One region of the Bradyrhizobium sp. BRP56 genome, then DNA from elsewhere that is predicted to be linked to it. Evidence: predicted binding sites of a transcription regulator. Region 1 holds the regulator's gene; each other region holds the start of a gene.

Region 1 (7,982 bases):
TTGTCGCCTGCGCCGACGGTGAGCAGCTTCTCGTTGCGCAGCGCTGCGATCAGGTCGCCCGACGGCACCACGGCCTTGACGCCGATCAACAGCCCCTCGCCGCGCACCTCCGACAGCACACCGGGATAGCGGTCGACGACGGAAGCGAGCTTCTGCTTGAGCAGCAGCGACATCTTCTGCACATACTCGAAGAAGCCGGGTTTCAGCATGACGTCGAGCACGGCATTGGCGGCGGCGACCGCGAGCGGATTGCCGCCGAAGGTCGAGCCGTGCGAGCCGGGCGCCATGCCGGCCGCAGCCTGGGCGGTCGCCAGCACCGCGCCGATCGGAAAACCGCCGCCGAGCGCCTTGGCCAGCGACATCACGTCCGGCGTGACGCCAGTGCGCTTGTAGGCGAACAGCTCGCCGGTGCGGCCCATGCCGGTCTGCACCTCGTCGAAGGCGAGTAGCAGGCCGTGCTCGTCGCAGAGCGCGCGCAGCGCCTTGAAGAACGCCTGCGGCGCCGAGCGCACGCCGCCCTCGCCCTGCACCGGCTCGATCAGGATGCCGGCGGTGTGCGGACCGATCGCCTTCTTCACCGCCTCGATGTCGCCATGCGGCACCTGGTCGAAGCCGTCCATCGGCGGGCCAAAGCCCTCGAGATATTTCGCCGAGCCGGTCGCCGCCAGCGTACCCAGCGTGCGGCCGTGGAAGGCGCCCTCGAAGGTGATGATGCGGTAGCGCTCGCCATGGCCCTTGGAGAAGTGATAGTGGCGGACCAGCTTGATCACGCCCTCCATCGCTTCCGCGCCGGAATTGCAGAAGAACACGAAGTCGGCAAAGCTCTGCTCGCACAGCCGTGCGGCAAGCACCTCGCCGTCCGGGCTCTTGAACAGGTTCGACATGTGCCAGAGCTTGGTCGCCTGTTCCTGCAGCGCCTTGACCAGATGCGGATGCGCGTGCCCGAGCGCGTTGACCGCGACGCCCGAGGTGAAATCGAGATAGCGGTCGCCGTTGGTTGCGATCAGCCAGGCGCCCTCGCCGCGCTCGAAGCCGAGATCGACCCTGGCGAAGACGGGGAGCAGATGCGACGTGGCAGCGTTGGTCATGGCGATCACTGACGGTTTTTAAGCCGACAATTGCCGCTGCGCCTTGACGCCAGCGCAGCAACGGCCAGCTTCGGAAAACAAAACGGCCGCCTTTGCGGGCGGCACGTGGCGGGCATTCTATGCTGCGGTCGGTAAGTGTCAATCGTCACGAAGTGGCCTTCCTGCAATGCGAAACGAGCGCAATCCGGAGCATTCCGGTGCGGTGGAAAAGCCTCATCGCGATGCTTAACTGTGTGGGAACATGTGGACGCACGGCCGCGGACTCTTGCGCCAGAGTCACGCCATATTGTAGCGTTTGGCCTGTCGGGTACGACATCTCGTGCGGCGGTACTGGACCCTCTAAGTAGCCTTTGTGTCTCGCGTAAACGTTCGGGCGCAACACCGTGCCCGGCGAGGGCTAAGGGATTCTGGCCGCAGGGATATTTGTCCAGATTGGCTCGCAGCGCCGCTCCAATGATTGGCCGGCGCTACGCGAAGGGAAGAATGCGATGACTGTATTGACCTGGTCCGACGATCGCGTCGAGCAGCTGAAGAAACTCTGGGAGTCCGGCCTGTCGGCCAGCCAGATCGCGGCGGAACTTGGCAATGTGACGCGAAACGCCGTGATCGGCAAAGTGCATCGGCTCGGCCTCTCCGGCCGCGCCAAGGCACCCTCCACGGCCGCGCCGCGGCAGCGCAAGGCTCGCCCGGCCCAGCACATGATGCGGGTGGCGCGTCCGGTCTCGCGCGGCAACACCGCGCTGGCGCATGCCTTCGAGGTCGAGATGGAGCCCGATCCGATCTCCTACGACAATGTGGTGCCGATGAGCCAGCGGCTGTCGCTGCTCGAGCTCAACGAGGCCACCTGTCACTGGCCGGTCGGCGATCCCTCGAGCCCGGAATTCTTCTTCTGCGGCGGCAAGGCGCTCGCCGGCCTGCCCTATTGCGCGCATCACTCGCGCGTCGCCTACCAGCCCGCCGCCGATCGCCGCCGGCCGTCGGCGAAACCGCAGATCAAGTGAGCACTCGGGAAAACGACGGAAGACCTGAAAAACAAATCCCCGCGAAAGCGGGGATTTTTTTTGTGGCCTCCACCGTCATTGCGAGGAGCGTTAGCGACGAAGCAATCCATCGTTCCGCGTTTGCGGTGAAATGGATTGCTTCGCTACGCTCGCAATGACGATGCTGGATGGGCCGGGGCTAAGCCAACGCCCATTACGGCTGCGGCTCGGCCTTGGCAAAGCGGTCGTCGAGCGCGTAGCCGGCGCCGCGCACGGTGCGGATCGGATCCTGCTCGCGGCCCGGATTGAGCAGCTTGCGCAGGCGGCCGATATGCACGTCGACGGTGCGCTCATCGATGTAGATGTCGCGACCCCAGACGCTGTCGAGCAGTTGCTCGCGGCTGAACACGCGGCCGGGATGCTCGAGGAAGAATTCGAGCAGGCGATACTCGGTCGGCCCGAGATCGATCGGACGGCCCGAGCGCGCCACGCGGCGCTTCTCGCGGTCGAGCTCGATGTCGCCGTAGGTCAACACGGTCGCAAGCCGCTCCGGGCTGGCGCGGCGCAACAGGCCCTTCACCCGCGCCAGCAGCTCCGGCACCGAGAACGGCTTGACGATGTAATCGTCCGCGCCGGTGGCAAGCCCGCGCACGCGCTCGCTTTCCTCGCCGCGCGCGGTCAGCATAATGATCGGAAGCTGCTTGGTCTCGGGCCGCGCCCGCAGGCGGCGGCACAGTTCGATGCCGGACAGGCCCGGCAGCATCCAGTCCAGCACCACGAGGTCGGGAACGCGCTCCTTCAGCCTTGTATCCGCATCGTCGCCGCGCCCCACCGTCTCGACATCGTAGCCTTCCGCATCGAGATTGTAGCGCAACAGCGTCGTCAGCGCTTCCTCGTCTTCGACTACCAGAATGCGTGCGCTCATCGGTCTAAGTTCTTTCTCTGTGGTGATCCGTTGCCCAGACGCAAACCGAAACGCTTACTTCCTCAAGCATAGTCCCCGCGGAAGCGAGTTGTCGCGAGGACCATCCAGTTTCACTCTTGCCGGTTCCGCGCTTGCCGATCATGCCTCAGTTGCCCGGCACCGTGGTGGCAAAAGTGGTCATGTCGCCCTTCGGGCGCTTGTCGGTGATCTGCTGGCCCTCGATCATGTAGAACACGGTCTCGGCGATATTGGTGGCGTGATCGCCGATCCGCTCGATGTTCTTGGCGCAGAACATCAGATGGATGCAGAACGAGATGTTGCGCGGATCTTCCATCATGTAGGTGAGCAGTTCGCGGAACAGCGAGGTGCAGATCGCATCGACCTCCTCGTCGCCCTTCCAGACGTTCATCGCCGCCGGCAGGTCGTGCGCGGCGTAGGCGTCGAGCACCGACTTGACCTGCGACAGTACGAGGTCGGTCATGTGCTCGAGGCCGCGGATCAACTTCAGCGGCTGGAAATCGCTCTCCAGCGCCGCGACGCGCTTGCCCATGTTCTTGGCGAGGTCGCCGATCCGCTCGAGATCGGTGGCGACGCGCATCGCGCTGACGATCTCACGCAGGTCGATCGCCATCGGCTGGCGGCGCGCGATCGTCAGCACCGCGCGCTCTTCGATGTTGCGCTGCAGATTGTCGATCTCGATGTCGGCGGCGACCACGCGCTTGCCGAGCGCGACGTCGCGACGGATCAGCGCGTCGACCGACTCGGTAATCATTCGTTCGACCAGGCCGCCCATCTCGGCGACCAGGCGGGTCAACTCCTGCAGGTCGCTGTCGAATGCCTTGGCGGTATGTTCAGAAGCCATCGCTTGTCTCCCTCAACCATGATCCCGGGGATCATGGCTTCGTGTCCTGAATTTTAGCATGACCTGATCGGAAAACCGGTTTCCACTTTTCCGGATCATGCGCCGGTCAACCGAACCGGCCGGTGATGTAGTCCTGGGTGCGCCGATCGCTCGGTGAGGTAAAGATCTTGTTGGTGTCGTCGAACTCGATCAGCTCGCCGAGATACATGAAGGCGGTCTTGTCGGAGACGCGCGCCGCCTGCTGCATGTTGTGGGTGACGATCGCGATCGTGTAGTCCTCGGAGAGCTCCTGGATCAGTTCCTCGACCTTGGCGGTCGAGATCGGGTCGAGCGCCGAGCACGGCTCGTCGAACAGGATCACCTCGGGGCGCACCGCCACGGTGCGCGCGATGCACAGGCGCTGCTGCTGGCCGCCGGAGAGCGACAGGCCGGAGGCGTTCAGCTTGTCCTTGACCTCGTTCCACAGCGCGCCGCCGCGCAGCGCCTTCTCGACCCGGTCGTCCATCTCGGACTTCGAGATCTTCTCGTAGAGGCGGATGCCGAAGGCGATGTTCTCGTAGATCGTCATCGGGAACGGCGTCGGCTTCTGGAACACCATGCCGACCCGCGCGCGCAGCAAGTTGAGGTCGAGCTTGGGGTCGAGAATGTTGGTCTGGTCCAGCATCAGCTGGCCGACCGCGCGTTGGCCCGGATACAGGTCGTACATCCGGTTGAAGATGCGCAGCAGGGTCGACTTGCCGCAGCCGGACGGGCCGATGAACGCCGTGACGCGGTTGGTGCCGAGCGTCAGGTTGATGTTCTTCAGCGCGTGGTGCTCGCCGTAATAGAAGTTGAGATTGCGCACCGTGACTTTCGGCGGCGCTTCCGGCAGCGGAACCTGCGGAATGTGGCCTGCGGCAGTCGTGGAGACGGAAAGCTCGGTCATTTTGCGGCCCTTTCGGCACCAAGGATACGCGCGCCGATATTCAACGCGAGCACGGTGAATGTGATGAGCAGCGCACCGCTCCACGCCAGCTCTTTCCAGTAGGCGTAGGGGCTCTGCACGAAGTTATTGATGGTCACCGGCAGGTTGGCCATCGTCTTGGTCAGATCCAGGCTGAAGAACTGGTTCGACAGCGCGGTGAACAGCAGCGGCGCGGTCTCGCCGGCGACGCGGGCGGTCGCCAGCAGCACGCCGGTGATCAGCCCCGATCGCGCCGCACGATAAGCGATCCGCTTGATCACCAGCGAACGCGGCAGGCCGAGCGCGGAGGCGGCCTCGCGCAGCGGATTGGGCACCAAGAGCAGCATGTCCTCGGTGGTGCGCAGCACGACCGGGATCACGATCACCGCGAGCGCAAGGCTGCCTGCGATCGCCGAGAAGCCGCGCATCGGCACCACCACCGCACCATAGATGAACAGGCCGATGATGATCGAGGGCGCGCTGAGCAGGATGTCGTTGATGAAGCGGATCACCGAGGTCAGCTTGTCGTGCTTGCCGTATTCGGCGAGGTAGGTGCCGGCGAACAGGCCAAGCGGCGCGCCGATGCCGACGCCGATCACGGTCATGATGACCGAGCCGACGATGGCGTTGAGCAGGCCGCCTTCGGTCGAGCCGGGCGGCGGCGTGTTCTGGGTGAACAGCTGCACGCTGAGGCCGGCAAGGCCGTTATAGAGCAGCGTGATCAGGATCAGCGCCAGCCAGGTGACGCCGAACAGCGCCGCGCCGACACAGAGTGCGCGGATGACGATGTCGCTGCGGCGGCGGGATTTGTAGATCGGGTTCATGGCGTTACTTCCCCGCCTTCTTTTCAAGCCGCATCAGCATCAGCCGCGCGCCGGCGAGCACAAAGAAGGTCAGCACGAACAGCAGCAGGCCGAGCAGGATCAGGCCGGACTGGTGCAGGCCGTCGCTCTCGGCGAATTCGCTGGCGATCGCCGCCGAGATCGTGGTGCCCGGCGCGAAGATCGACGACGAGATCCGGAACGAGTTGCCGATGATGAAGGTCACCGCCATGGTCTCGCCGAGGGCGCGGCCGAGCGCCAGCATGATGCCGCCGATCACGCCGACGCGGGTGTAGGGAATCACGACGCTGCGGACGACCTCCCAGGTGGTGCAGCCCATGCCGTAGGCGGCCTCTTTCAGCACCGGCGGCACGGTCTTGAACACGTCGACCGAGATCGCGGTGATGAAGGGCAGCACCATGATCGCAAGGATCAGCGCAGCGTTGAACAGGCTGAGATAGGACGGCGGGCCTGCGAACACCGCGCCCAGCACCGGGACGCCCTCGAAGATCCGGATCATGAAAGGCTGGAAGGTGTTGGCCAGGAACGGGCCGAGCACGAAGAAGCCCCACATGCCGTAGATGATCGAGGGGATGCCGGCGAGCAGCTCGATCGCGATGCCGATCGGGCGGCGCAGCATTTGCGGGCAGAGCTCGGTGAGGAACACGGCGATGCCGATGCCGACCGGAATGGCGATCAGCATCGCGATGACCGAGGTGATCAGCGTGCCGTAGATCGGGCCGAGCGCGCCGAGCACCGGCGGATCGGCCGAGGGCGCCCAGCGCTGCGTCCAGAGGAAGGCGAAGCCGTATTCCTTCATCGCCGGCCAGGCGCCGACGATCAGCGACAGGATGATGCCGCCGAGGATCAACAGAACCGAAATCGCCGAGATGCGGGTGATCCAATAGAAAGTGAGGTCACCGAGCTTGAAGGCGCTGAGGGCCTTGGCGCGATCGTAAGGTCCCGCGGCTTCCATCACATCGCTCTGAACAGCCATGTCTGCCACGCCAATCCCCTCTTTAGTATGCAAAAGCCACGCAAGCCGCTACGCCCCGAAGCGATCTTCACTGACGCATTTGGCCGGGCGTCGTCGTTCCAGCCACGCCCCTTGAGGCGCGAACCCCGGCCTCGATCCCGCGCTTGTTGCCGCGGTGATGGAGACCGGGTCTTGGTCGCTCAACCTGCGCCGCGATCGAGTCGGCACAGGTCCTGTCGCAGCGTCGGACTTAGCTCTTGATGTCCGACGACCAGGTCTTCTCGATCAGCTTGACGACCGAGTCCGGCATCGGGATGTAGTCGAGCTCTTCGGCCGCCTTGTCGCCCTTCTCGAAGGCGTACTTGAAGAACTTGAGCGCTTCCTGCGAGGCCGCCTTGTCGGTCGAGTCCTTGTGCATCAGGATGAAGGTCGCCGCGGTGATCGGCCAGGAGGCTTCGCCCGGCTGGTCGGTCAGGATCACGTAGTAGCCGGGAGCCTTGGCCCAGTCGGCATTCGAGGCGGCAGCCTGGAAGGCAGCCATCGTCGGCTGCACGGTCTTGCCGGCCTTGTTGACCAGCCCGGTGTAGGTCAGCTTGTTCTGCTTGGCGTAGGCATACTCGACATAGCCGATCGCGTTCTTGGTCTGGCCGATGTTGCCGGCAACGCCTTCGTTGCCCTTGGCGCCGACGCCGACCGGCCATTCGACCGCGGTGCCGGAACCGACCTTGGACTTCCAGTCGGCGTTCGACTTGGAGAGATAGTCGGTGAAGTTGAAGGTGGTGCCCGAACCGTCCGAACGGCGCACGACGGTGATGGCATCGCCCGGCAGGGTCAGCTTCGGATTGAGCTTGGCGATCGCCGCGTCATTCCACTTGGTGATCTTGCCGAGATAGATGTCGCCGAGCACTTCGCCCGACAGGATCAGGTCGCCCGGCTTGATGCCTTCGAGGTTCACGACCGGGACGATCGCGCCCATCACCATCGGCCACTGGACGAGGCCGTCCTTCTCGAGCTGCTCGTGCTTGAGCGGCGCGTCGGTGGCGCCGAAGGTCACGGTCTTGGCCTGGATCTGCTTGATGCCGGCGCCGGAGCCGATCGACTGGTAGTTCAGACCGTTGCCGGTCTCCTTTTTGTAGGCGTCAGCCCACTTCGAATAGATCGGGAACGGAAACGTCGCGCCCGCGCCGGTAATATCGGCAGCGAAGGCCGACGTCGAAGCGGCGATCATGCCGGCTGCGACGATTGCTTTGATGAAATTCATGGGTGGTCTCCATCCTGTGAGCGAAGCGCCGAATGCGCCCGATCGCGCTCACGCCGGTCCATCTAGGAGCGGTCGGTGCTGCTTTTACGAAGGTTGGATGACAGTTGGATGACAACGCTAAGCTTC
Region 2 (7,982 bases), on a different contig from region 1:
GACGTTCTCGCTTACGAGCTCGCCGAAGAGAGGGCGAGTGCGCTCGGCCGCATGGGCCGCGCGCTGGAACAGGCGCTCGCCAGGCTGCGCGAGTTCGATGCCGCCCATCCGCACACTGAAGCACCTGCGCCCACACAGCAGGCACGGCGCCTCCTGGTGCGGGAGGCCGGCCATGCGCTCTGGATGTTCGTGGTGCAGCGGGAGGCCTGCGGGCTGCGCAACAACCGCATGCTGATGCGCGACTACAATGTCCCCGGCGAGGTGCAGCTCAGCATGGGCCCGATGCTCGCCCCATCGACGCAATCGCCATAAAAAATGCGCGGGCCGCCTCGGTGTCGAGGCCTGCCCGCGCATTGAATTCGCGGATGCTGAATTCAGCCGTAGATTTGCGTCAGTGGACGCTGACGGCCTGCAACTCGTTGCTCCATGCGTTCGCGACCGCGGCTTCGCGGCTGTCGGTCAGCATGATCGGCGTGCCGTCGGCGGCGTGCAGTGCGAACAGCTTGAGGCCCGGCGCGATCTTCGGCGCCTGCGGAAAGAGATCCGGCACGTCCTCGGAGCGGACCTGCTTCACATAGGCGATATGACCTTCGCCCAGATGGGCCAGCGCTTCCGGCGTGACGCTCTCGGATTCGATGGTGGTGGTACTCAGTTCACTCATGGTCTCGACTCCTCAGTCAGATAAGCGGTCGAGTCCGCTCGTTGTTTCTATTATTCGTGCTCATTGATAGCGATTGTCTTAATGACCCGTTCAGGTTCCGGCCTGGCCAGGTCAATCGACAACAACCCGTTCTTCAGATCCGCGCCCAGCACCTGCATCCCCTCCGCCAGCACGAAGGTGCGCTGGAAGTGGCGCGCGGCGATGCCGCGATGGATGTATTGCCGAGCCTTGTCGTCCTGCTGGCGGCCGCGGATGACGAGCTGATTTTCCTCAATAGTTACATCGAGTTGGTCGCGGGTGAAGCCCGCCACCGCCAAGGTGATGCGCAGCCGCTCAGGCTGCCCGTTGGTACGGTCGCACCGCTCGATGTTGTACGGAGGATAGCCGTCGGCGCCCTTCACGACGCGGTCGAGCGCACGCTCGATCTCGTCGAATCCCAGAAGGAACGGACTGGACAACGATGGAACACGAGACATTACAAAGTCCTCTCGAAGCGACTTTGAGGGGCCCTTGCGGCGCCCCATGCAACCGGCGGGCCGTCTGGCCTCCGGTCAGTGAGGGATATGGGGGCGATCTGGATAGCGTTCAAGCAGCCCCGAAACCAGCCTAAACGCCCGCAACATGGGGGTAAATTCTTCCCGATCGGTTACTCCCCGACGCGCTTGCGGCCGTCGGCAGTAAAAAGATGCAGCTTGTCGCGGGAGGCGACGGCCCGGATCCGCTCGCCGATGGCGGGACCCGAGACGCCGGGAACCCGGACGATCACCTCGCCGGGCGGCAGCTCGCCCGGATTGGTGGCAACGCCCTGCTCCTCGCGCTGGCGGCTGCCATAGACGAAGGTCTCGGCGCCGACATGCTCGATCGCCTCGACCGTGAGGCCAAGCGCGACGCCGCCGGATCCGGTCTCGCTCGAGATCACGAAATCCTCCGGCCGGATCCCGACAATGCCGGCGCCGTCGGCGCCCGTGATCTGGGACTTCAGCTCGTCCGCACGCAGCGGCATCAGGTTCATCGGCGGCGCGCCGATGAAGGAGGCGACGAAGGTGGTCGCCGGCTTCTGGTAGATGTCCAGCGGATTGCCGATCTGCTCGACCTGGCCGCCGTTCATGACGACGAGGATGTCGGCGAGCGTCATCGCCTCGAGCTGGTCGTGGGTGACGTAGATCGATGTGGTGTTGAGCCGGCGCTGCAGCTTGCGGATCTCGACCCGCATCGCGATGCGCAGCTTGGCGTCGAGGTTCGACAGCGGCTCGTCGAACAGGAACACTTTCGGCTGGCGCACGATGGCGCGGCCCATCGCGACGCGCTGGCGCTGGCCGCCGGAAAGCTGGCGCGGCTTGCGCTCCAGCATCGGCGAGAGCTCGAGGACGCGCGCGGCTTCCTCGACGCGGGTCTTGATCTCGGCCTCGGCCATGCCGCGGTTGCGCAGGCCGTAGGCCATGTTGTTGTAGACGCTCATATGCGGATAGAGCGCGTAGTTCTGGAACACCATCGCGATGTCGCGATCAGCAGGCTCGACCTGGTTGACGACGCGGCCGCCGATGTCGATCTCGCCGCCGGTGATGGTCTCGAGCCCCGCGACCATGCGGAGCAGAGTGGACTTGCCACAGCCGGATGGGCCGACCAGCACGCAGAACTGGCCGTCGCCGACGTCGACATCGACGCCCTTGATGGCCTCGAAGCCGCCGGGATAGGTCTTGCGGACGCTGCGCAGCGTGACGTTAGCCATTACTTTTCCGTCTCCACCAATCCGCGCACGAACAGTTTCTGCATCACGACGACGACGAACACCGGCGGCAGCATCGCGAGCAACGCGGTCGCCATCACGATCGGCCATTCGGTCAGCGCATCGGTCGTCGTGATCATCTTGCGGATGCCGACCTGGATGGTCTGCATGTCGTCACGCGTGGTGATCAACAGCGGCCAGAGATACTGATTCCAGCCGAGGATGAAGAGGATCACGAACAGCGCGGCCATGTTGGTGCGCGACAGCGGCAGCAGCGTATCCCAGAAGAAGCGGAACGGGCCTGCGCCGTCGATGCGGGAAGCCTCCAGCAATTCATCCGGCACGGTCATGAAGAACTGGCGGAACAGCAGCGTCGCGGTCGCTGACGCAATCAGCGGCAGCGACAGGCCGGCATAGCTGTCGAGCAGATGCAGATCGGCGACGATCTTGTAGGTCGGATAGATGCGTACCTCGACCGGCAGCATCAAGGTGATGAAGATGATCCAGAAGATCGCCATCCGGAACGGAAACCGGAAATACACGATCGCGTAGGCCGAGATGATCGAGATCGCGATTTTACCGACCGCGATCAAGAGCGCCATGATCAGCGAGTTCAGCATCATGTTCAGCACCGGCTCGCGGGTCGAGCCGCTCGTGCCGACAAACAGCGTCTGGTAGTAGGTCTGGAGGAAATGGCCGCCGGGCAGCAGCGACATCTGGCCGTTGGCGATGACGGCGTTGTCCTGGGTCGAGGCGACCAGGGCGAGATAGACCGGGAAGGCGACGATCGCGATCCCGATCCACAGGATGGCGTGAGCCAGATAGCGCTGGAAGCCCTCCTCCTCGACCATCAGTAGGTCACCTTGCGCTCGACGAAGCGGAACTGGATCGCCGTCAGCATGACGACGATGACCATCAGGATGACCGACTGCGCCGCCGACGAGCCGAGATTGCCGCCGAGCAGGCCGTCCGTATAGACCTTGTAGACCAGCGTCTCGGTTGCCTTGCCGGGGCCGCCGCGGGTCATGGTGTCGATGATGCCGAAGGTGTCGAAGAAGGCGTAGACGATGTTGATGACCAAGAGGAAGAAGATGGTCGGCGACAACAGCGGGAAGATCACGGTCCAGAACCGCCGCATCGGACGGGCGCCGTCGATCGCGGCGGCCTCGATCACGCTCTTCGGAATGCTCTGCAGCCCGGCGAGGAAGAACAGGAAATTATAGGAGATCTGCTTCCATGCCGCGGCGAGGATGATCAGGGCCGCCGCCTGGTCGCCGTCGAGCAGCGGATTCCAGTCGATGCCCATGGCGCGCAGATAGCGCGACAGCACGCCGAGCGAGGGGTGCAGCATGAACACCCAGAGCACGCCGACCACCGGCGGGGCCACCGCATAGGGCCAGATCAGCAGCGTGCGATACAGCGTCGAGCCCCGCAGCGGCCTGTCAGCCATCACAGCGAGCAGCAGCGCGAAGGACAGCGAGGAGACCGCGATCGCGAAAGAGAACACGAAAGTCCGGACGATCGCCGCGAAATAGGCCGGCTCCTTGAACAGCTCGAGATAGTTCTCGAACCAGACGAAGCTGGTGGAAAGGCCGAAGGCGTCCTGCAGCAGGAAGGACTGGATCACCGCCTGCACGGCCGGCCAGTAGAAAAAGATCAGGACGATCGCGAGTTGCGGGGCAACCAGCGCGTAAGGCAACAGCTTTGATTGGAAAATCGCTTGCTTTTGCATGGGCTCGGAAGAAGGGCAGGCCGCGGATGCGGCCTGCCGGTTGATGGCCCTAAAGCGCGATGAGATGAGGTTGGATCGTCATCGCGCTTTAGCTTGTCGTCTGGGCATGCTGGAAAACCGCTTCGCGCTTTTCCGGATCATGCCCGAAGGCATCATGTCAGCGGACGGCGGTCTTTTCAAACTGCCGCAGCATCTGGTTGCCGCGCTCGACGGCGGCGTCCAGCGCCTGCTTGGCGGTCTTCTTGCCGGCCAGCGCCTGCTCGATCTCCTCCGACCACATGTCGCGCAGCTGCACCATGTTGCCGAGGCGCAGGCCGCGGGAATTCGCGGTCGGCTCCTTGTTGGTGAGCTCGAGCAGCGGGGTCTCGAGATAGGGCTGGTCCTTGTAGAAGCCTTCTTCCTTGGCCTTGGCATAGGCGGCCTTGGTGATCGGCAGATAGCCCGAGGCCTTGTGGATCCAGACCTGGCGATCGGTGTCCGAGAGGAAGGTCAGGAACTTGGCCACGCCCTTGTATTCCTCGGCCGACTTGCCGCCCATCACCCAGAGCGAGGCGCCGCCGATGATCGAGTTCTGCGGCGCGCCCTTGGCGTCGGGATAATACGGCATCGGCGCAGCGGTGAAGTTGAACTTGGCCTGCGCCTTGACGTTGCCGAAGAAGGCCGACGAGGTCAGGTAGATCGGGCATTCGCCCGAGGTGAAGCGGCCTTCGCCGGTGTTGGTGCGGCCGGCATAGTCATAGGTCTTGTCCTTCTGCAGCTCGACGAGGTTCTCGAGATGCTTGACCTGCAGCGGGCCGTTGAATTCGAGCACGGTGTCGAAGCCGTCGAGACCGTTGGCCTTGCTGGCGAGCGGCACATTGTGCCAGGCCGAGAGTTGTTCGAGATTGACCCAGGTGACCCACGAGCCGGAGAAGCCGCAGGTGTTGTAGCCGGCTGCCTTCAGCTTCTTGGCGTCGTCGAACACTTGCGGCCAGGTCTTCGGAATCTCCGCGATGTTGGCCTTCTTCAGCGCATCGAGATTGATCCACATCACCGTCGACGACGAGTTGAAGGGGAACGACAGCATCTCGCCCTTGGAGGTCGAGTAGTAGCCGGTGATCGCGGGCAGATAGACGCCCGGATCGAACTTCTCGCCGGCGTCGGCCATCAGCTTGTAGACCGGTTTGACGGCGCCGGTGGCGGCCATCATCGTCGCGGTGCCGACCTCGAACACCTGCATGATATGCGGCGCGTTGCCGGCGCGGAACGCGGCGATGCCGGCGTTCATGGTGTCAGCGTAGCCGCCCTTGTAGGTCGGGATCACCTTGTAGTCGGATTGCGAGGCGTTGAAGTCGTTGGCCAGCTTGACGATGACGTCGTTGTTGGCGCCGGTCATCGCGTGCCACCACTGGATCTCGGTCACCGCGAACGCGGGCGACGCGAATGCAAGCGCGGCAGCGGCTGCCGCGGCAGCGCCTAGTCGTCGAAAGAACATCAAAACCCCTCCCAATTGGAACATCATCTTTCGTTGCGCGCGTTATCAGCGCCGGATGACGTTCAAATGACCGTATAAACGAAAGTCATGGTAGGGGGGAAGCCGAAGCGAAGGGAAGCGGTAAAAAAGGCGAAGACCGCAGCCGGCTCCGTGCGGTGTAACGCCGGCCGCGACGCTGCACCGCAGTGTTGATGCGTCGGCCGGTTCGATACGGGCCGACGCTCCAGCTTTGTCCTGACGCGAACCGGTGCCCATCACGCATCACGTGCGGGACAGGCTCGAAAACGTCTTTAGCGCTTGCGCTGGGGACCGCAGACCACGCCTTTTTCAACCAGGCCGTTGATCTCGTCCTTCGAGTAGCCGAACTCGCCAAGCACTTCCGCGGCGTGCTGGCTGAACTTCGGCGGCGTGCGGCGCAGGTTCGGCTTGGTGCGTTCGAGGCGGATCGGCGAGGCGACGCCCTTGTACCAATCCTTCTCGATGACGTCGCCGCGATGAATGGTGTGCGGGTTGGTCAGCGCCTGGTCGATCTTCTGCACCGGGCCTGCCGGCAGGCCGGCGGCGAGCAGCCGATTGCACAGCGGCTCGGCCTCGTGCTGGCTGAACACCGCGGCCAGCTCGACGCGGAGCGCATCGCGGTTGGCGATGCGGTCCTTGTTGCGGGCAAAGCGCGGGTCGGTGCCGAGCTCGGGCTTGCCGATCTCCTTGGCGAGCTTGCGGAAGGTTCCGTCATTGCCGACGCCGATGAAGATGTTGTCGGTCTTGGTCGGGAAGATCGCGTACGGCACGAGGTTGGGATGCTCGTTGCCGGTGAGCGACGGCGGCTTGCCGTGCATGAAGTAGTTCGCGGTGTGCGGGTGCATGATCGCAAGCCCGGTCTCGTACAGCGTCGTCTCGATGAACTGGCCGAGCCCTGAGCGCTGCCGCTCCGACAGCGCCATCAGGATGCCGATCGTAGCGTAGAGCCCGGTGGTGATGTCGACCAGCGGCACGCCGGTCCGCATCGGACCGCTCTCCGGCGAGCCGGTCGCCGCGATCATGCCGGTCATCGCCTGGATGATCGCGTCATAGCCGGGATTGCCGCCGCGCGGGCCGTCGGCGCCGAAGCCGGAGATCCGGCAATGCACGAGGCGCGGAAATTTCGCGCGCAGCACGTCGTTGCCGATGCCCCATTTGTCGAGCGTGCCCGGCTTGAAATTCTCGATTAGCACGTCGGCGGTCTCGAGCATCTTCATCAGCACCGCGCGTCCGCCCTCGGAAGCGAGGTCGAGGCCGATCGAGCGCTTGTTGCGGTTGATGCCGACGAAATAGGCCGCGTCCTCGTCATGGAAGGGAGGGCCCCAGTCGCGCACCTCGTCGCCGGCGGGCGGCTCGACCTTGATTACGTCGGCGCCGTGGTCGGCGAGAATCTGGGTGCAATACGGACCGCCGAGCACGCGCGTCAGATCGATCACGCGCAGGCCGGTCATCGCGCCCGTAGCCGCTGGGGTATTCATGGAAACAACCTTCGCTCAGTTGGGATCAGATAACGAGGGTCCCAGAGCTAACGGTCTTCAGCCGGGGCAGCAATGCTTCCGTCGGCGCAGGCCCATGCAGCAGGCGGCGCATGCGTTCGCCAAGCGAACCAGCCGCTGAAAGAGCAATGGTCCGCCACGTGTCGCGGCGGACCATTGCGTGATGTGGAATTAGACGACGCTCAGCTTGACGTCGACATTGCCGCGGGTCGCGTTGGAATAGGGGCACACATGGTGGGCCTTCTCGACCAGCGCTTCAGCGTCGGCGCGGGAAAGGCCGGGCAGCGACACCGCGAGCTCGACGGCGAGGCCGAAGCCGCCTTCCGAGCGCGGGCCGATGCCGACCGTCGAGGTCACCGAGGCGTCGGCGGGAACCTTGGGGCCGCCCTGCGAGGCCACGAACTTCATCGCGCCGATGAAGCAGGCGGCATAGCCGGCCGCGAACAGCTGCTCCGGATTGTTGCCGGCACCGCCGCCGCCACCGAGCTCCTTCGGGGTCGTGAGCTTGACGTCGAGTGCGCCGTCGAGCGTCGCCGCATGGCCGTCGCGGCCGCCGGTTGCCTTGGCGCTGGTCTTGTAGAGCACGTTCACAGACATCGTGGTCTCCCTTGGTGGATTGGGCTTGAATTCGACAGCGTATGTATTGCACGCAAATAGATTGCGCACAATATAAAATATGCGGTCTCACATTTAATTGTTCGCAATTGAATCCGCGGTCCCGTGAGCCCAGAATGACCCGGAAACGAGATGGATTCGATGGGAATCATGGCCAGGAAACCGACGGCCGCGGATCAGGCGCTGCGGCTCGATAACCAGATTTGCTTTGCGGTCTATTCGACCGCGCACGCCTTCAACCGCGTCTACAAGCCTCTGCT
Region 3 (7,982 bases), on a different contig from region 1:
CACCACCGGCCCCGGAACGGGCGCCGCAATTGCGGCGATGATCGCGGGCGATGCGCCGCCGTTCGAGGTGAAGGCATTTTCGCCCGCCCGGTATATCGCGTGACTCGCGCGAGGCCGCCTGCAATGTTTGGCGATCAAGCGCGCGGCAACCGAGGGGCAGGATGAACTACGTCTGGGATTTCGGCATCCTTGCCAAGTACAGCCATCTGTTCTGGCTCGGGCTCGGCTGGACCATCGCCTACACCATCGGCACCATCATCCTCGGGACCTTGATCGGCCTGATCGTCGGCATGCTGCGGCTGCGGCGCATTCCGGTGATCGACTGGCTCCTGATCGCCTATATCGAGACATTCCGCTGCACGCCGCTGCTGGTGCAGATCATCTGGTTCTACTATGCGTTTCCGGTGGTGATCGGCGTCAACATCCCGGCGCATGTCGCAGCCGTCAGCGTGCTCTCGCTCTATGGCGGCGCATTCTATGCCGAGATCGTGCGCGGCTCGATCGAGAGCGTGCCGGTCGGGCAGTGGGACGCCGCGAAGGCGCTCGGCTTCCGCGGCTGGCGCCTGATGCGGCTCGTGATCCTGCCGCAGGCGCTGAAGCCGATGATGGCGCCCTATGTCAACCAGTCGGTCACGCAGCTCAAGAACACCTCGCTGGTCTCGATCATCGCGGTACCCGATCTCGTCTACAACGCGACCTTGATCAACGCCGACACCTACCGGCCGCTCGAGGTCTACACCATCGTGGCGCTGATCTATTTCGCGATCCTGTTCCCGTCGACGCTGGTGGCCAGGCGGTTGGAGCGCGGGCTAACCTACGACAAGGTGTGAGTTGCTTGACCTCTCCCGCTTGCAGGGGAGGGTCGGATCGCATCGTTAGATGCGATCCGGTAGGGAGCTCGCTCCATACATAGGGCGTCGCTTGTGGCGACACCCCCACCCCGGCCCTCCCCCGCAAGCGTAGGGCAATCGCATATGGCCGTTTGAGGTAATCGGAGTTCCCACAAACTCGTCATGCCCGGGCTTGTCCCGGGCATCCACGTCTTCGTTTCCACGCGAAGAACAGACGTGGATGGCCGGGACAAGCCCGGCCATGACGGCGCGGAAGAATCGGTTTATGCGATTGCCCTGCCCGCAAGCAGGAGAGGGAGATCACTGCCGTCTCGGCAATCGCCTCAAATACTCAACTCCACCGGCACATCCTCGGGCTTGACACCGGCGAGGCCGAGGCCCTCCACGAACCATTCGCGCATCTGGCCGATGCCGCGGTTGTAGTCGATCCACACCGACAGAAAATCGCGCCAGCGCTTGTCGGCTTCGCGCCGCACCGCCGTGCCGCTCGCGATCGTCACCGACGGCGAGGCCAGGATCTTGTAGGTGCCGAGGTTCGGGTTCTTGGCGATCGCGGTCAGCCCGAGCACCAGCGCGTTGACCACGCAATCGACGCGGCCCGACGACATTTCCAGCATCACCTCATCGCGCGACTTCAGCGACTTGATGGTGGCGTTCGGCGCAAAGCGGCGCGCCACCGCCTCGTTGGCCGAGCCGACGTCGACCGCGATCTTGACCTCGGGCTTGTTGATGTCGGCCCAGGTCTTGGCTTCCAGCCCCTTCCTCAGCATCGCGCCGAACGGATGCGGGAACACCAGATTAGTGAAATCGACCACCAGCGCGCGCTGCGGCGTCGGGTTGAGCGCGAAGCCGAGGTCGATCTTGTTGGCCTGCAGATCAAGGATTGAATTGCCGTAGGTCGACTCGACATATTCCAGCTTGACGTCGAGCAGTTTGGCCAGATCGTTGGCCATCTCGATCGAGAAGCCGGACCAGGTGCCCGAGGCGAGGTCCTTGTTGAAATAGGGCAGCTCGCCCGGCAGCACCGCGATCCGCAGCACCTTGTTGGCCCGGATGCGATCCAGCGTGTTGTCGGCTGGCGTCTGCGCCGAGGCCGGCGTTGCCATCGCGGCCGCGAGCGCCGCGCCGCTGCCTATCCCGAGCGCATAGCGCAGCGCGTCACGGCGATCTTCGGAGATTTTGATGTCGTCGGATTGAGTCAAGCGGGCCTCCCTGCACCAGATCGGGGGAAGCCTAGCGTCGGTATCCGGTGCCAGCAAGTGCGCGCGCCTGCACCATTGGTAGGCAAGGCGAGGGCGCGGTCGCCTACGTGCCGGACTTCACCTCTCCCGCTTGTGGGGGAGGTCGAATAAGCCGCGAACCGCGCCCTTAGGGGTTAGCAACGATAGGTCATGTTCGCCCCTGTGACCGAAGAAAAGAAAACGGCGGGGAAGCTCAGTTCGGCTACCCAATCGAGCACTTGGTTGTCTGTCTGGGTTTCTGGACTTGAAAGGTGTGGAAATTGAAAAAGCACCGTCCCGTGAATGTCCAAAAGAACGAGACGATCGATAACCCAAACATCACCGTCGTCGGTCGAGAAAAATTTTGCCAGCAATTCTGCTGTTCCGTCAGAACGAAGCCTGAGAGTGGGGCCGTTGTTCAGGGTGCCGTTCAAGAAGCCGGACAGCTTGCAATCGCCGTAACGAATGGGCGCGCTCCAACTGAGGTCAAGGGTTTGGATAGCATGTGTCGCAACACCCTTATAGCTTTCTGGCTGGTCGGTCGCCGAGCTTTTGCTTTCAAGATGTTCTTTCAACATAGCGTACGCCTCCTTCTAGCCCGCGAATTGCGAGCAACCTCTGGTTTAGAGGGAGGGCGCAAAAGGACCAGTGAGCTGCCTCACAATCTATTATCGCGATTTAGTGATCCTCCCCCGTAAGCGTAGGGCAATCGCATATGGCCGTTTGAGGCGATCGGAGTTCCCACAAACTCGTCATGCCCGGGCTTGTCCCGGGCATCCACGTCTTCGTTTCCACGCGAAGAAAAGACGTGGATGGCCGGGACAAGCCCGGCCATGACGGCGCGGAAGAATCGGTTCATTCCATATGCGATTGCCCTGCCCGTAAGCGGGGGAGGACAGAGCGTGCGCGCGCCCAGAATCAATATCGTCCGGGCACGTACATCTCCTGCGGGATCGGGCCGCGGTGATAGTCCGGGTTGCGCACCCGCGGCGGCAGCACCACCGGCTGGTGGGTGACCGCCTGATAGGGGATCTGGCTCAAGAGATGCGAGATGCAGTTGAGCCGGGCGCGCTTCTTGTCGACGGCGTCGACGATCCACCATGGCGAGTCGGGCAGGTGGGTGCGTTCCAGCATCGTTTCCTTGGCCTTGGTGTAGAGCTCCCAGCGGGTCCGCGCCTCGACGTCCATCGGGCTCAGCTTCCACTGCTTCAGCGGATCCTGGATCCGCATCGAGAAGCGGAACGCCTGTTCTTCGTCGGTGATCGAGAACCAGTATTTCAGGAGGACGGTGCCGGAGCGGATCAGCATGCGCTCGAATTCCGGCACCGAGTTGAAGAATTCCTCGTACTGCTCGTCGCTGCAGAACCCCATCACCTTCTCGACGCCGGCGCGGTTGTACCAGCTGCGGTCGAACAGCACGATCTCGCCGCCGGCCGGCAGATGCGAGACATAGCGCTGGAAGTACCATTGCGTGCGCTCGCGCTCGTTGGGCGCCGGCAGCGCCGCGATCCGGCAGACCCGCGGGTTGAGCCGCTGGGTGATGCGCTTGATCACGCCGCCCTTGCCGGCGGAATCGCGGCCCTCGAACAGCACGACGACCTTCTTCTTCTCGTGCTGCACCCAGTCCTGCAGCTTGACCAGCTCGCCCTGCAGCCGCAGCAATTCGCGGAAATAGAACTTGCGGTCGATCGACGGCCTGCCGGCGGCGCCGTCATGGTCGAGCTCGTCGAGCCTCATGTCGTCGAGCTCGAGCTCGAGTTCCTCGTCGAGGCTGTCGGCCATCTCCTGATGGATGCGGGCGCGCAAGGCTTCGGCTTCATCCCGGGAGGCTTCGTCGGTGAGGGCGGAGGTCGTCATGAAGGTCCGTCTTTCAGTGTGTTAGATGGATCGGACGGCAGCATTGACGGGCGATGTTACCCCTCTATGACAATGCCGTGACCGCTGTTTCACGCCGCCGGGCGGACTGTGCTAACAAGCCGACAAAACCAAAAAGGGAGATGTGCCGATGATTTCGCTCACGCCAAAAGACGTCCTGCCGGAGGACGGCACCGCTGGCACGCTGGTCGGGCGGGTCTGGTTGCCGCAGGCCGGCGGGCCGGCCGTCGTCGCGGTGCGGGCAGACGGCGTGTTCGACGTCACGGCGCGGTTCCCGACGGTGAGCGCGCTCTGCGAGGAAAGCGATCCCGCGGCCGCGCTGCGCGCCACGCGCGGCGAGCGGATCGGCGATTTCGAGGCGATCCTTGCCAACACCCCGCCCGACGGCCGCGACAAGGCCACGCCGCATCTGCTGGCGCCGGTCGATCTCCAGGTGCTGAAGGCCGCCGGCGTCACCTTCGCGATCTCGATGCTGGAGCGCGTGATCGAGGAGCGGGCGCGCGGCAATCCGTCCTCGGCGGACGCGATCCGCAAGGAGGTGGTGCGCCTGGTCGGCGACGATCTCTCCAAGCTGAAGCCCGGCTCCGAGCAGGCGATGAAACTGAAGCAGGTGCTGATAGATCAGAATGCCTGGAGCCAGTATCTCGAGGTCGGCATCGGTCCCGACGCCGAAGTGTTCACCAAGGCGCCGACGCTGTCCTCGGTCGGATCAGGCATGGATGCCGGGCTGCATCCGAAGTCGACCTGGAATAATCCGGAGCCGGAGGTCGTGCTGATCGTCTCCGCCGCCGGCAAGATCGTCGGCGCCGCGCTCGGTAACGACGTCAATCTGCGCGACTTCGAGGGGCGCTCGGCGCTGTTGCTGTCGAAGGCCAAGGACAACAACGCGTCCTGCGCGATCGGCCCGCTGCTCCGGCTGTTCGACCAGACCTTCTCGCTCGACGATGTCAGGAAGATGGATGTCGGCCTGACCGTGACTGGCGCAGACGGCTTCGTGCTCGAGGGCCATTCCTCGATCAGCAAGATCAGCCGCGACCCGACCGATCTGGTCGCCCAGACCATCGGCCCCGTGCATCAATATCCTGATGGATTTGCGCTGTTCCTCGGCACGATGTTCGCGCCGGTCAAGGATCGCGATGCCAAGGGCGAGGGCTTTACCCACAAGCGCGACGACATCGTGACCATCGCCGCGCCGCAGCTCGGCAAGCTGGTCAACCGGATGCGCAATAGCGACGAATGCGAGCCCTGGACCTTCGGCGTCGGTGCGCTGATGAAGAACCTCGCACAGCGCAAGGTGCTGTGAGGATCAGGACGGGACGGCGAGTCCACTACCTCGACCACTTCGTCGGCCGTGTGCGGCCTGTCGCGTGGCGGCAGGTCGGCGCTGAGTTGCGCCCGCAATCCGGTGACGTTCAGCCGCCTCTCGCAGCGCGTTGAACGACGATGATGGTGACTGTGCCGAAGCGTCGGCATTGTCGAACATGTTCAGAAACCTGCGCGGCAGATCGACCGTGTGGCGCAACTTAAGCGCGCTAAAACACGCGGAATTTGCCGCTTTTTCCTAGCTTTATGTGAACCAGTTCATCCTCGTTCGCGCCGGTCCGCTCCAGCATGTTGGCTCGACGCGAACAGAAGGAGTCGCGGACATGAGCGAGCAGCCATCAAACGGAATGCCGGATTGGCTCACCACCGATATGCTGGTCATTGCCGTCTCACTGGCCATCATCGTGATTGGGATATGGATCGCGCCGTAGCCTGGTTGTCGCGGCGAGGCCGTCCAGCCGGCCAGAGCGCCAGCGCCAATCACTGAGTTGCCCGACGGCGCAAGCCCCTTTTGCAAAACGGAACGAGATGCAAAACTCGGACGATTCATGTCCCGAGAATGCGAAGGTATGCTCACTGACAGCGCAACACACTCAGTGTCGTCCCTGCGAACAGGGACCCATAACCCCAAATGCAAATTGTTAAGCGATGCTGCAACGACGAGTCCCTCTCACAACAACTGCTGCGGCGTATGGGTCCCGGCCGCCGTGCGCAATTGCGCACTAGGCCGGGACGACACTGTGGGGTTGGTGTCATTCGATTGACCAACCAACGCCCTCACACCGGCAACGCTGTCGAATACTTCACCTGGCTCAGCGCAAAGCTCGACTCGATGGAGGCGATGCCGTCGAGCCGGGTCAGCTTGTTCTTCAGGAATGCCTCATAGGAGGAAAGGTCGGCGGCGACGACGCGCAGCAGATAGTCGCGGTTGCCGGTCATCAGGTAGCATTCGAGCACCTCGTCCCATTTCGAGATCGCGCGCGCGAAGCGGTTGAGGTCCTCCTCCTTCTGGCGTGCCAGCTTGATCGAGATGAAGACGGAGACGTGCAGCCCGATCGACTTCTGGTCGACGGTTGCGATGTAGCGAGAGATCACGCCGCGCTCCTCGAGCAGCTTGACCCGGCGGTGGCAAGGCGACACCGACAGCCCGACCTTGTCGGCGAGTTCCTGCATGGTCATGCGGCTGTCGGTCTGGAGCAGACTCAGGATCTTGCGGTCGATGGCATCGAGGGCAGGCATTGGGATGAACTCGTCAGTTGAAGTCGGATCGTGGGAATTTATCCCAATTTTTCCTGTGCTGTCGCGTGGAATTGAGATTTTCGCCGCCGCCTGCGGCAGTAACATTCCGGCATATCGCCCGGAGCATTGCCATGGGAATCGCGCCTGAACGCCTCGACATGCTGTCCGCCCTGGCCCGCAAGGTGCTGTGGCTGTCGTCGTGGACCATCCATCACGCCAATCACGTGCGGCCCTCTACCGACGGGTTGAAGGTCGGCGGCCACCAGGCCTCGTCGGCCTCGCTCGCCAACATCATGTCGGCGCTTTATTTCTCGGTGTTGCGTCCGCAGGACCGCGTTGCGGTGAAGCCGCATGCGAGCCCGGTGTTCCACGCCATCCAGTATCTGTTCGGCCACCAGACCCGCGACAAGCTGGAGAATTTTCGCGGCTACAAGGGCGCGCAGTCCTACCCCTCGCGCACCAAGGATAGCGACGACGTCGACTTCTCGACCGGCTCGGTCGGCCTCGGCGTCGCGCAGACGCTGTTCGCCTCGCTGGTGCAGGATTACGTCAAGGCGCACGGCTGGCTGAACGACCGGCCGGAGGGCCGGATGATCGCGCTGGTCGGCGACGCCGAGATGGACGAGGGCAACATCTTCGAGGCACTGCTCGAAGGCTGGAAGCACGGCCTGCGCAACACCTGGTGGGTGGTCGACTACAACAGGCAGTCGCTCGACGCCGTGGTGCGCGAGGGATTGTGGGCCAAGTTCGAGACCATGTTCCGCAACTTCGGCTGGGACGTGGTGATCGTGAAGTACGGCAAGCTGATGCTCGAGGCGTTCGCCGAGCCCGGCGGCGAGGCGCTGCGGCGCTGGATCGACAACTGCCCGAACCAAATGTACGCCGCGCTCTGCTTCCAGGGCGGCGCCGCGTTCCGCAAGCATCTGCGCGACGACATCGGCGACCAGGGCGAGGTGTCGGCGCTGATCGAGCGCCGCAGCGACGACGAGTTGCTGGCGCTGATGTCGAACCTCGGCGGCCACGACATGGCGAGCATGATCGAGGCCTTTGAAGCCGTCGACCACGACCGTCCGGTCTGCTTCATCGCCTACACCATCAAGGGCGTTGGGCTGCCGATGCAGGGCCACAAGGACAATCACGCCGGCCTGATGACGGTGGCGCAGATGGAGAAGTGGCGCGCCGCGCAGAACATCCGCCCCGGCCACGAGTGGGACAAGTTTGAGGGCCTGTCGCAGGAGCCTGCGGAGCTCGAGGCATTCCTCGCCGAGGCGCCGTTCAACCGCGAGGGGCGCCGCCGCCTGTCGGCGCCCGAAATCGATGTGCCGGAACGGCTGGCCTTCAAGGCCTCGGCGCAGATGTCGACGCAACAGGGTTTTGGTCTCGTGCTGCACGAGCTGGCGCGCGGCAATAGCGAACTCGCCTCGCGCATCGTCACCGCATCGCCCGATGTCACCGTGTCGACCAATCTCGGCGC

The links. The regulator PhoB, encoded in region 1, activates phosphate uptake and scavenging genes when phosphate is short. The targets are predictions, from matches to a motif close to TGTCATNNANCTGTCAT.
Region 2: a site for PhoB is predicted at 5,649-5,665, ahead of ugpB (sn-glycerol-3-phosphate ABC transporter substrate-binding protein UgpB). Genes of this name have one in related genera too.
Region 3: a site for PhoB is predicted at 3,984-4,000, ahead of ppk2 (polyphosphate kinase 2). Genes of this name have one in related genera too.

The regions. Positions count from the first base shown of each region.
Region 1 covers NZ_JADYVV010000064.1:44,935-52,916, reverse strand. The annotation lists gene I6F38_RS33600 (aspartate aminotransferase family protein) at 1-1,088, opposite strand, end outside; gene I6F38_RS33595 (GcrA family cell cycle regulator) at 1,577-2,089, shown strand; gene phoB (phosphate regulon transcriptional regulator PhoB) at 2,283-2,993, opposite strand; gene phoU (phosphate signaling complex protein PhoU) at 3,139-3,855, opposite strand; gene pstB (phosphate ABC transporter ATP-binding protein PstB) at 3,962-4,780, opposite strand; gene pstA (phosphate ABC transporter permease PstA) at 4,777-5,622, opposite strand; gene pstC (phosphate ABC transporter permease subunit PstC) at 5,627-6,616, opposite strand; gene pstS (phosphate ABC transporter substrate-binding protein PstS) at 6,846-7,856, opposite strand.
Region 2 covers NZ_JADYVV010000026.1:359-8,340, reverse strand. The annotation lists gene I6F38_RS19350 (DUF6665 family protein) at 1-312, shown strand, start outside; gene I6F38_RS19345 (DUF1150 domain-containing protein) at 392-661, opposite strand; gene I6F38_RS19340 (Hsp20 family protein) at 712-1,137, opposite strand; gene I6F38_RS19335 (sn-glycerol-3-phosphate import ATP-binding protein UgpC) at 1,308-2,390, opposite strand; gene ugpE (sn-glycerol-3-phosphate ABC transporter permease UgpE) at 2,390-3,238, opposite strand; gene ugpA (sn-glycerol-3-phosphate ABC transporter permease UgpA) at 3,238-4,119, opposite strand; gene ugpB (sn-glycerol-3-phosphate ABC transporter substrate-binding protein UgpB) at 4,277-5,593, opposite strand; gene I6F38_RS19315 (CaiB/BaiF CoA-transferase family protein) at 5,884-7,089, opposite strand; gene I6F38_RS19310 (organic hydroperoxide resistance protein) at 7,279-7,704, opposite strand; partial or broken gene I6F38_RS19305 (MarR family transcriptional regulator) at 7,873-7,982, shown strand, end outside.
Region 3 covers NZ_JADYVV010000016.1:127,289-135,270, reverse strand. The annotation lists gene I6F38_RS14290 (FAD-dependent oxidoreductase) at 1-103, shown strand, start outside; gene I6F38_RS14285 (amino acid ABC transporter permease) at 162-830, shown strand; gene I6F38_RS14280 (transporter substrate-binding domain-containing protein) at 1,175-2,053, opposite strand; gene I6F38_RS14275 (DUF6294 family protein) at 2,227-2,649, opposite strand; gene ppk2 (polyphosphate kinase 2) at 2,990-3,928, opposite strand; gene I6F38_RS14265 (fumarylacetoacetate hydrolase family protein) at 4,077-5,249, shown strand; gene I6F38_RS14260 (Lrp/AsnC family transcriptional regulator) at 6,047-6,508, opposite strand; gene I6F38_RS14255 (transketolase) at 6,640-7,982, shown strand, end outside.